2 regions of the Spirillospora sp. NPDC047279 genome follow, and region 2 is predicted to be linked to the other one. Evidence: riboswitches for the same ligand, from Rfam matches in the RefSeq annotation. Region 2 holds a riboswitch; the other holds the start of a gene.
The links. A riboswitch is a leader RNA that binds a small molecule or an ion and turns the genes downstream of it on or off. The one in region 2 is predicted to bind glycine.
Positions count from the first base shown of each region.

Region 1: another riboswitch for glycine. It lies ahead of gcvP (aminomethyl-transferring glycine dehydrogenase); the one in region 2 lies ahead of gcvT (glycine cleavage system aminomethyltransferase GcvT).

Region 1 covers NZ_JBEYUA010000022.1:100,683-104,080, forward strand. The annotation lists gene ABZ810_RS40465 (lysylphosphatidylglycerol synthase transmembrane domain-containing protein) at 1-749, opposite strand, end outside; glycine riboswitch at 1,005-1,100, shown strand; glycine riboswitch at 1,101-1,211, shown strand; gene gcvP (aminomethyl-transferring glycine dehydrogenase) at 1,278-3,398, shown strand, end outside.
Region 2 covers NZ_JBEYUA010000003.1:413,596-416,993, forward strand. The annotation lists gene gcvH (glycine cleavage system protein GcvH) at 1-351, opposite strand, end outside; gene gcvT (glycine cleavage system aminomethyltransferase GcvT) at 391-1,473, opposite strand; glycine riboswitch at 1,635-1,731, opposite strand; gene ABZ810_RS09150 (3-oxoacyl-ACP reductase) at 1,790-2,554, opposite strand; gene ABZ810_RS09155 (aldehyde dehydrogenase family protein) at 2,564-3,398, opposite strand, start outside.

The DNA of each region.
Region 1 (3,398 bases), on a different contig from region 2:
AGGCGGCCCAATCCGGCCATGACCGCGGATCCGGCCGGCCGCGGGTTGGGCGTGCCGACCGCGTAGAGCGTTCCGTAGCCGATGGTGCGGCCGAGGAAGTAGGTGGCCGCCAGCGCCGCCACCGAGGCGTACGAGGCGGTCAGGCCGGTCAGCGCGGCAAGGCCGATCATCGTCCAGGTGACGGCCTGCCAGCGGGCCCGGCCGGCCATGCCGACCGCCGTCACGAACGCGATCACCGGGGTGATGTCGGTGTGGACGGGGGCGGTGTCGGTACCGCCCCAGATGAGGGAGTCGAGCACGCCGCCCGGAGCCGCGGGCACCACCCAGTCGTCCAGGACGATGGTGAGGCCGAACGCGATCACCGCGGCCAGCAGGGCGATGGCGACCCGCACGCCGTCCTTGTGGAACAGGCGTTCGATCGCGAACGCCACCGGGACGGCCAGCACGCCGAAGCTGGAGACCAGCGTGGCCAGCGTCAGCAGGAACCTGGGCGCGTGCGCGGTGCCCTCGACGATGTCGGTCTGGATGCCGTGCGTGGTGCCCTTGGCGATGGACACCAGCAGCAGGACCGCCGCCAGGCCCAGGATCGCGCCGACGAACCGGAACGCGTCGGCCGGGCGCCGGATGCGGTCGGGGCGCGGCGGCTCGTCGACGGGCACGCCGAGGCCGGCGCCGAGCCTGGGCTCGGGCGCCTCGCTCCGGATCTCGGGAGCGCCTTCCGTGGTGTCGTGCGTCACACCTTGAGACATGCCGCACCGCCGTCCGAACCTGTCACCGCGATCAGCGTCCCAGACGACGCGCCGCCGCGTCGAGCGGGGCCCGGCAACTCGCCCCGCGCGGCCTCACCCGACATTCGTGCCCTTCTCCGCCCCTGGCCCCCGCTCCGTGAGCTGTGAATATCGTACTTGGGCCGCTCCCGCGGGCCGATCATGGGCCCCGCCCCGGGCGGGGCGCCGCGATCGTTTCCGGCGTCCTTTGGATAGAGTTCCCAGTGGACATGCCGTCGACCCTGTGCGGGAGAGACTCCACGCCGCCAGCGTGGAGCGCCGAAGGGGCAACCCTCCCCGGAACCTCTCAGGCAAAAGGACCGCTGGGCGAGGCACCTCTGGAAAGCAGGCGCCGTCTCCTCGAAACGGGGGAGGGGCCTCACCGAAGGGGAAATCCCGTTCCGCGCGGGCGAATCTCTCAGGTGCCCATGACAGAGGGGGAGACAAGCCATCGGCCCAGCGGGGCCGCTGGTGGCCCTGAGCGACCGCAGCAGCCCAGGAGGCTCCCCAATGACCGCCCAGTTCTTCGCACCGGTGGCCTCACCGCAACATCCGCGGACCACGTTCGCCGACCGGCACATCGGCCCGTCCCCCGACGACCAGGCCCGCATGCTGGCGGCGATCGGCTACTCGAGCGCCGACGCCCTGATCGACGACGCGGTGCCCGCGGCGATCCGTACCGGCCGCCCCCTCGACCTGCCCGCCGGGCTGAGCGAGCCGCAGGCGCTGGCCCGGCTGCGCGAGCTGGCCGACCGCAACACCGTGGTCCGGTCCATGATCGGGCTCGGCTACCACGGCACCCACACTCCCGGCGTGATCCTGCGCAACGTCCTGGAGAACCCCGGCTGGTACACCGCCTACACGCCCTACCAGCCCGAGATCTCCCAGGGGCGCCTGGAGGCGCTCCTCAACTTCCAGACGGTCGTGAGCGATCTCACGGGGCTGCCGGTGGCCAACGCCTCGCTGCTGGACGAGGGCACCGCCGCCGCCGAGGCGATGGCGCTGGCCCACCGGGTGTCCAAGCGCAAGGACCCCGGCGCGTTCCTGGTCGACGCCGACGCGCTGCCGCAGACCATCGAGGTCATCCGCACCCGCGCCGTCCCGCTGGGCATCGAGGTCGTGACCGCCGACCTGTCCGGCGGCCTGCCCGAGGGCGACTTCTTCGGCGTCCTGCTCCAGTACCCGGGCGCCTCCGGGGCGGTGCGCGACCTGGCGCCGGTCACCGCGGCGGCGCACGAGCGCGGCGCCCAGGTGGTCGTCGCCGCCGACCTGCTCGCGCTGACCCTGCTGCGGCCGCCGGGCGAGTCCGGCGCCGACATCGTCGTGGGGTCGGCCCAGCGGTTCGGCGTCCCGTACGGCTTCGGCGGCCCGCACGCCGGCTACATGGCCGTGGCCGAGGGCATCCAGCGGCAGCTTCCCGGCCGCCTGGTGGGCGTGTCGGTCGACGCCGACGGCGCCACCGCCTACCGGCTCGCGCTCCAGACCCGCGAGCAGCACATCCGCCGCGAGAAGGCCACCAGCAACATCTGCACCGCCCAGGTGCTCCTGGCCGTCATGGCGAGCATGTACGCGGTCTACCACGGCCCCGAGGGCCTCGCCGCGATCGCCGGGCGCGCCCACCGGCACGCCACCGAGATCGCCGAGGGCCTGCGCGCCGGCGGCGTCGAGGTCGTGCACGGGACGTTCTTCGACACCGTGCTGGCCCGCGTCCCGGGACGGGCGCGCGACGTCCTCGCCAAGGCCCTGGACAACGGCCGCAACCTGCGGCTGGTCGACGCCGACCACCTGGCGATCGCCTGCGACGAGACCACCGGGGACGACGACGTCGCCGCGGTGCTGGCCTCGTTCGGCCTCGACGGGGCACCGCCCGAGCCGTCCGGCGAGGCGATCCCCGCGGAGCTGCGCCGCGAGAGCCCCTACCTGACCCACCCGGTCTTCCACGCGCACCGCTCCGAGACCGCGATGTTGCGCTACCTGCGCCGGCTCCAGGACAAGGACATCGCGCTCGACCGGTCGATGATCCCGCTCGGCTCCTGCACGATGAAGCTGAACGCGACGACCGAGATGGAGCCGGTCACCTGGCCGGAGTTCGCCGACATCCACCCGTTCGCGCCGGTCGAGCAGGCCCAGGGCTACGTCGAGCTGATCGGCGAGCTGGAGGGGTGGCTGTCGGAGATCACCGGGTACGCCCGGGTGTCGGTCCAGCCCAACGCCGGCTCCCAGGGCGAGCTGGCCGGGCTCCTGGCCATCCGCGGCTACCACGCCTCCCGCGGCGACGAGTCCCGCACGATCTGCCTCATCCCGTCCTCCGCGCACGGCACCAACGCCGCCAGCGCCGTGATGGCCGGCATGAAGGTCGTCGTGGTCAAGTGCGACGACCAGGGCAACATCGATCTCGACGACCTGCACGCCAAGATCGACAAGCACCGTGCGCAGCTGGCCGCGATCATGGTCACCTACCCGTCCACGCACGGCGTGTTCGAGGAGACCATCGCCGACGTGTGCAAGTCCGTGCACGACGCGGGCGGCCAGGTCTACGTCGACGGCGCCAACCTCAACGCGCTGGTCGGGCTGGCCCGGCCGGGCGAGTTCGGCTCCGACGTCTCGCACCTCAACCTGCACAAGACGTTC
Region 2 (3,398 bases):
GAGCAGGTCGCCCGGCTCGTCGCTGACGCGGACCTTGAAGATCCAGCCCTCACCGTACGGGTCGTCGTTGATGACCTTGGGCTCGTCGATCACCGCGGCGTTGATCGCGGTGATCTCGCCGTTGACCGGCGAGTACAGGTCGCTGACCGACTTGGTCGACTCGACCTCGCCGCAGGTCTCGCCCGCCTCGACGGTGTCTCCCTCGCTGGAGGTCAGCTCCAGGTAGACGATCTCGCCGAGGGCGTCGGCGGCGTGCTGGGTGATCCCGACCGTGACGATGCCTCCCTCCCCGTCCAGGCCGGACACCCATTCGTGCTCTTCGCTGTAACGGAGCTGCTCCGGAACGCTCACGATCGTTTCTCTCTCTTCTCGGATCTCGGTCGAAAGGTGTCAGGAACGCTTGTAGAACGGCAGGCTGACGACGTCGACAGGTTCCTGCCGCCCGCGGACGTCCACCGCGAGCTCGGTCTCCGTGACGCCGCTGTCGACGTACGCCATGGCGATCGGCCTGCCCAGTGTGGGCGACGGAGCGCCGCTCGTCACGACGCCGCACGGCGTGCCGTCCGACGTGACGACCGTGTAGCCCTTGCGGGGCGCCCGGCGGCCGCGGGCGACCAGTCCCACGAGGGTGCGGCCGGGCGGCGTCTGGGCCTGGGCCGCGAGGGCGGCCTTGCCGACGAAGTCGCCGGGCTTGTCCAGCTTGACGACGCGGCCGAGGCCCGCCTCGTAGGGGGACGTCTCGGCGGTCAGCTCGTTCCCGTACAGCGGCATGCCCGCCTCGAGCCGCAGGGTGTCGCGGGACGACAGGCCGCACGGCACCACGCCCTCGACCGCGGCCAGGGCCTTCCACACCGCCACCGCGTCACCGGCGTCGACGAAGAGCTCGAAGCCGTCCTCGCCGGTGTAGCCGGTCCGCGCCAGCAGGGCGTCCACCCCGGCGACCTTCGAGGCGAAGATCGCGTAGTACTTCAGATCCGGCAGCGGCGCGTCGGTGAACGCGGCCAGGATCTCCTGGGCCCGCGGCCCCTGGAGGGCGATCAGCGCGTACGCGTCGGACAGGTCGTTCACCCGTGCCTCGAAGCCGGCGGCCCGCTCGGTCAGGGCGTCGCGGACGACGGCCACGTTGGCCGCGTTGGCGACGACCATCCAGGTCTCGTCGGCCAGCCGGTAGACGATCAGGTCGTCCAGCACCCCGCCGTCCGGGGCGGTGATCATCGTGTAGCGCGCCTTGCCGACCTTCATCGGGGACAGGTTGCCGACCAGCGCGTGGTCGAGGGCGGCGCCCGCCTGGGGGCCGTGCAGGAAGATCTCGCCCATGTGCGAGAGGTCGAAGAGGCCCGCGCCGCCGCGCACCGCGGCGTGCTCGGCCGTCTCACTGGCGTACCGCAGTGGCATCAGGTAGCCGGCGAAGTCGACGAGGTTGGCCCCGAGCTCCTCGTGGACGTCGTACAGCGGCGTCTTCTTGGCGGGCATGGGTCGGCTCCTTGTTCGCGGGCGCGCGTGATCTCGATCGTCCCACCCGCGCACCGGGCGTCGTCGGTGCCTCCCCCTCTGTCATCGGCGCCTGAGAGCTTCACCCCGAGGGGCTTTCACCTTCGGCGGGGGACTCTTGGTCCCCGCTTTCCAGAGGTCGCCTGGTCCGCGCGGTCCGTGGGCCTGAGAGGTTCCGGGGAGGATTTGCTCCTTCGGCGTCCCTGGCCGGCTGCCAGGGCACTCTCCCGCGCGGGATCATCGGCTTTCGAGCAAGGCTAGCAGCGCCTTTCCCCCCTTTACCACCGCCCGCGAGGGCCTAGACGGGGGTCACGTAGGCGCCCGAGATCCCGCCGTCCACCAGGAACTCCGCGGCGGTGATGAACGAGGCGTCGTCCGAGGCCAGGAAGGCGACGGCGGCGGCGATCTCGGTGGCGTCGGCGAACCGGCCCAGGGGGACGTGGACGAGGCGGCGGGCGGCGCGTTCGGGGTCCTTGGCGAAGAGCTCCCGCAGGAGCGGGGTGTCGACGGGGCCGGGGCACAGGGCGTTGACCCGGATGCCCTCGCGGGCGAACTGCACGCCCAGCTCGCGCGACAGGGCCAGGACGCCGCCCTTGGAGGCGGTGTAGGAGATCTGGGACGTGGCGGCGCCCATGACCGCGACGAACGAGGCGGTGTTGATGATCGAGCCCCTGCCCTGCTCGCGCATGTAGGGGATCACGTGCTTGCAGCACAGGTAGACGCTGGTCAGGTTGACGTCCTGGACGCGCCGCCAGGCGTCCAGCCCGGTGTCCAGGATCGAGGCGTCGTCCGGCGGGGAGATCCCGGCGTTGTTGAACGCGATGTCGACGCGGCCGTACGCCTCGTGGGCGGCCCGGTAGAGCGCCTTCACCTCGTCCTCGGACGTGACGTCCGCCTTGACGAAGAGGCCGCCCACCGCCTCGGCGGCGGCCTTGCCCGCGGGCTCGTCGAGGTCGGCGACGACGACCCGGGCGCCCTCGGCGGCGAACCGCCGGGCGGTGGCCAGGCCGATGCCGCTGGCCCCGCCGGTGACGACGGCGACCCGGTCCTGCAAGCGCTGCACGTTCTCTCCTCAGTCGGTGGCGATGAAGACGTTCTTGGTCTCGGTGAAGGCGTCCAGCGCGTCCGGCCCCAGCTCGCGGCCCAGCCCGGACCGCTTGAACCCGCCGAACGGGGTCCAGAAGCGCACGGCGGAGTGGGAGTTGACCGAGAGGTTGCCGGCCTCGACGGCGCGGGCCATGCGGATGCCGCGGCCGAGGTCGCGGGTCCAGATCGAGCCCGCGAGCCCGTAGGGGGTGTCGTTGGCCAGCCGGACGGCGTCCGCCTCGTCGTCGAACGGGGCGACGGTGACGACCGGGCCGAAGACCTCGTCGTGCCAGGCGGGGAGATCGGTGACGCCCGGCCCGGCGAGGACGGTCGGCGGGAAGTAGAAGCCGGGGCCGTCCGGGGCCGAGCCGCGGAACGCCACCTCGTCCGGGACGTAGGAGGCGACCCTGGCCCGGTGGGCGGCGCTGATCAGCGGGCCCATCTCGGTCGCCGGGTCGGCGGGGTCGCCGACGACCACGCCCGCGACGGCGGGTTCGAGGAGCTCCAGGAAACGGTCGTGGACCTCGCGCTGGACCAGGAGGCGGGACCGGGCGCAGCAGTCCTGGCCGGCGTTGTCGAAGACGGCGTACGGGGCGGTCGCGGCCGCCCTCTCCAGGTCGGCGTCGGCGAAGACGATGTTGGCGTTCTTGCCGCCGAGCTCCAGCGTCACCCGCTTCACCCGCGACCCGGCCGCGGACATGATCTCCTTGCCGACCCGGGTGGAGCCGGTGAAGACGATCTTCGCGACGTCCGGGTGCTCGACCAGCCGGGCGCCGGCGACCGGGCCGGCGCCGGGCAGGATCTGGAGGACGCCCTCGGGG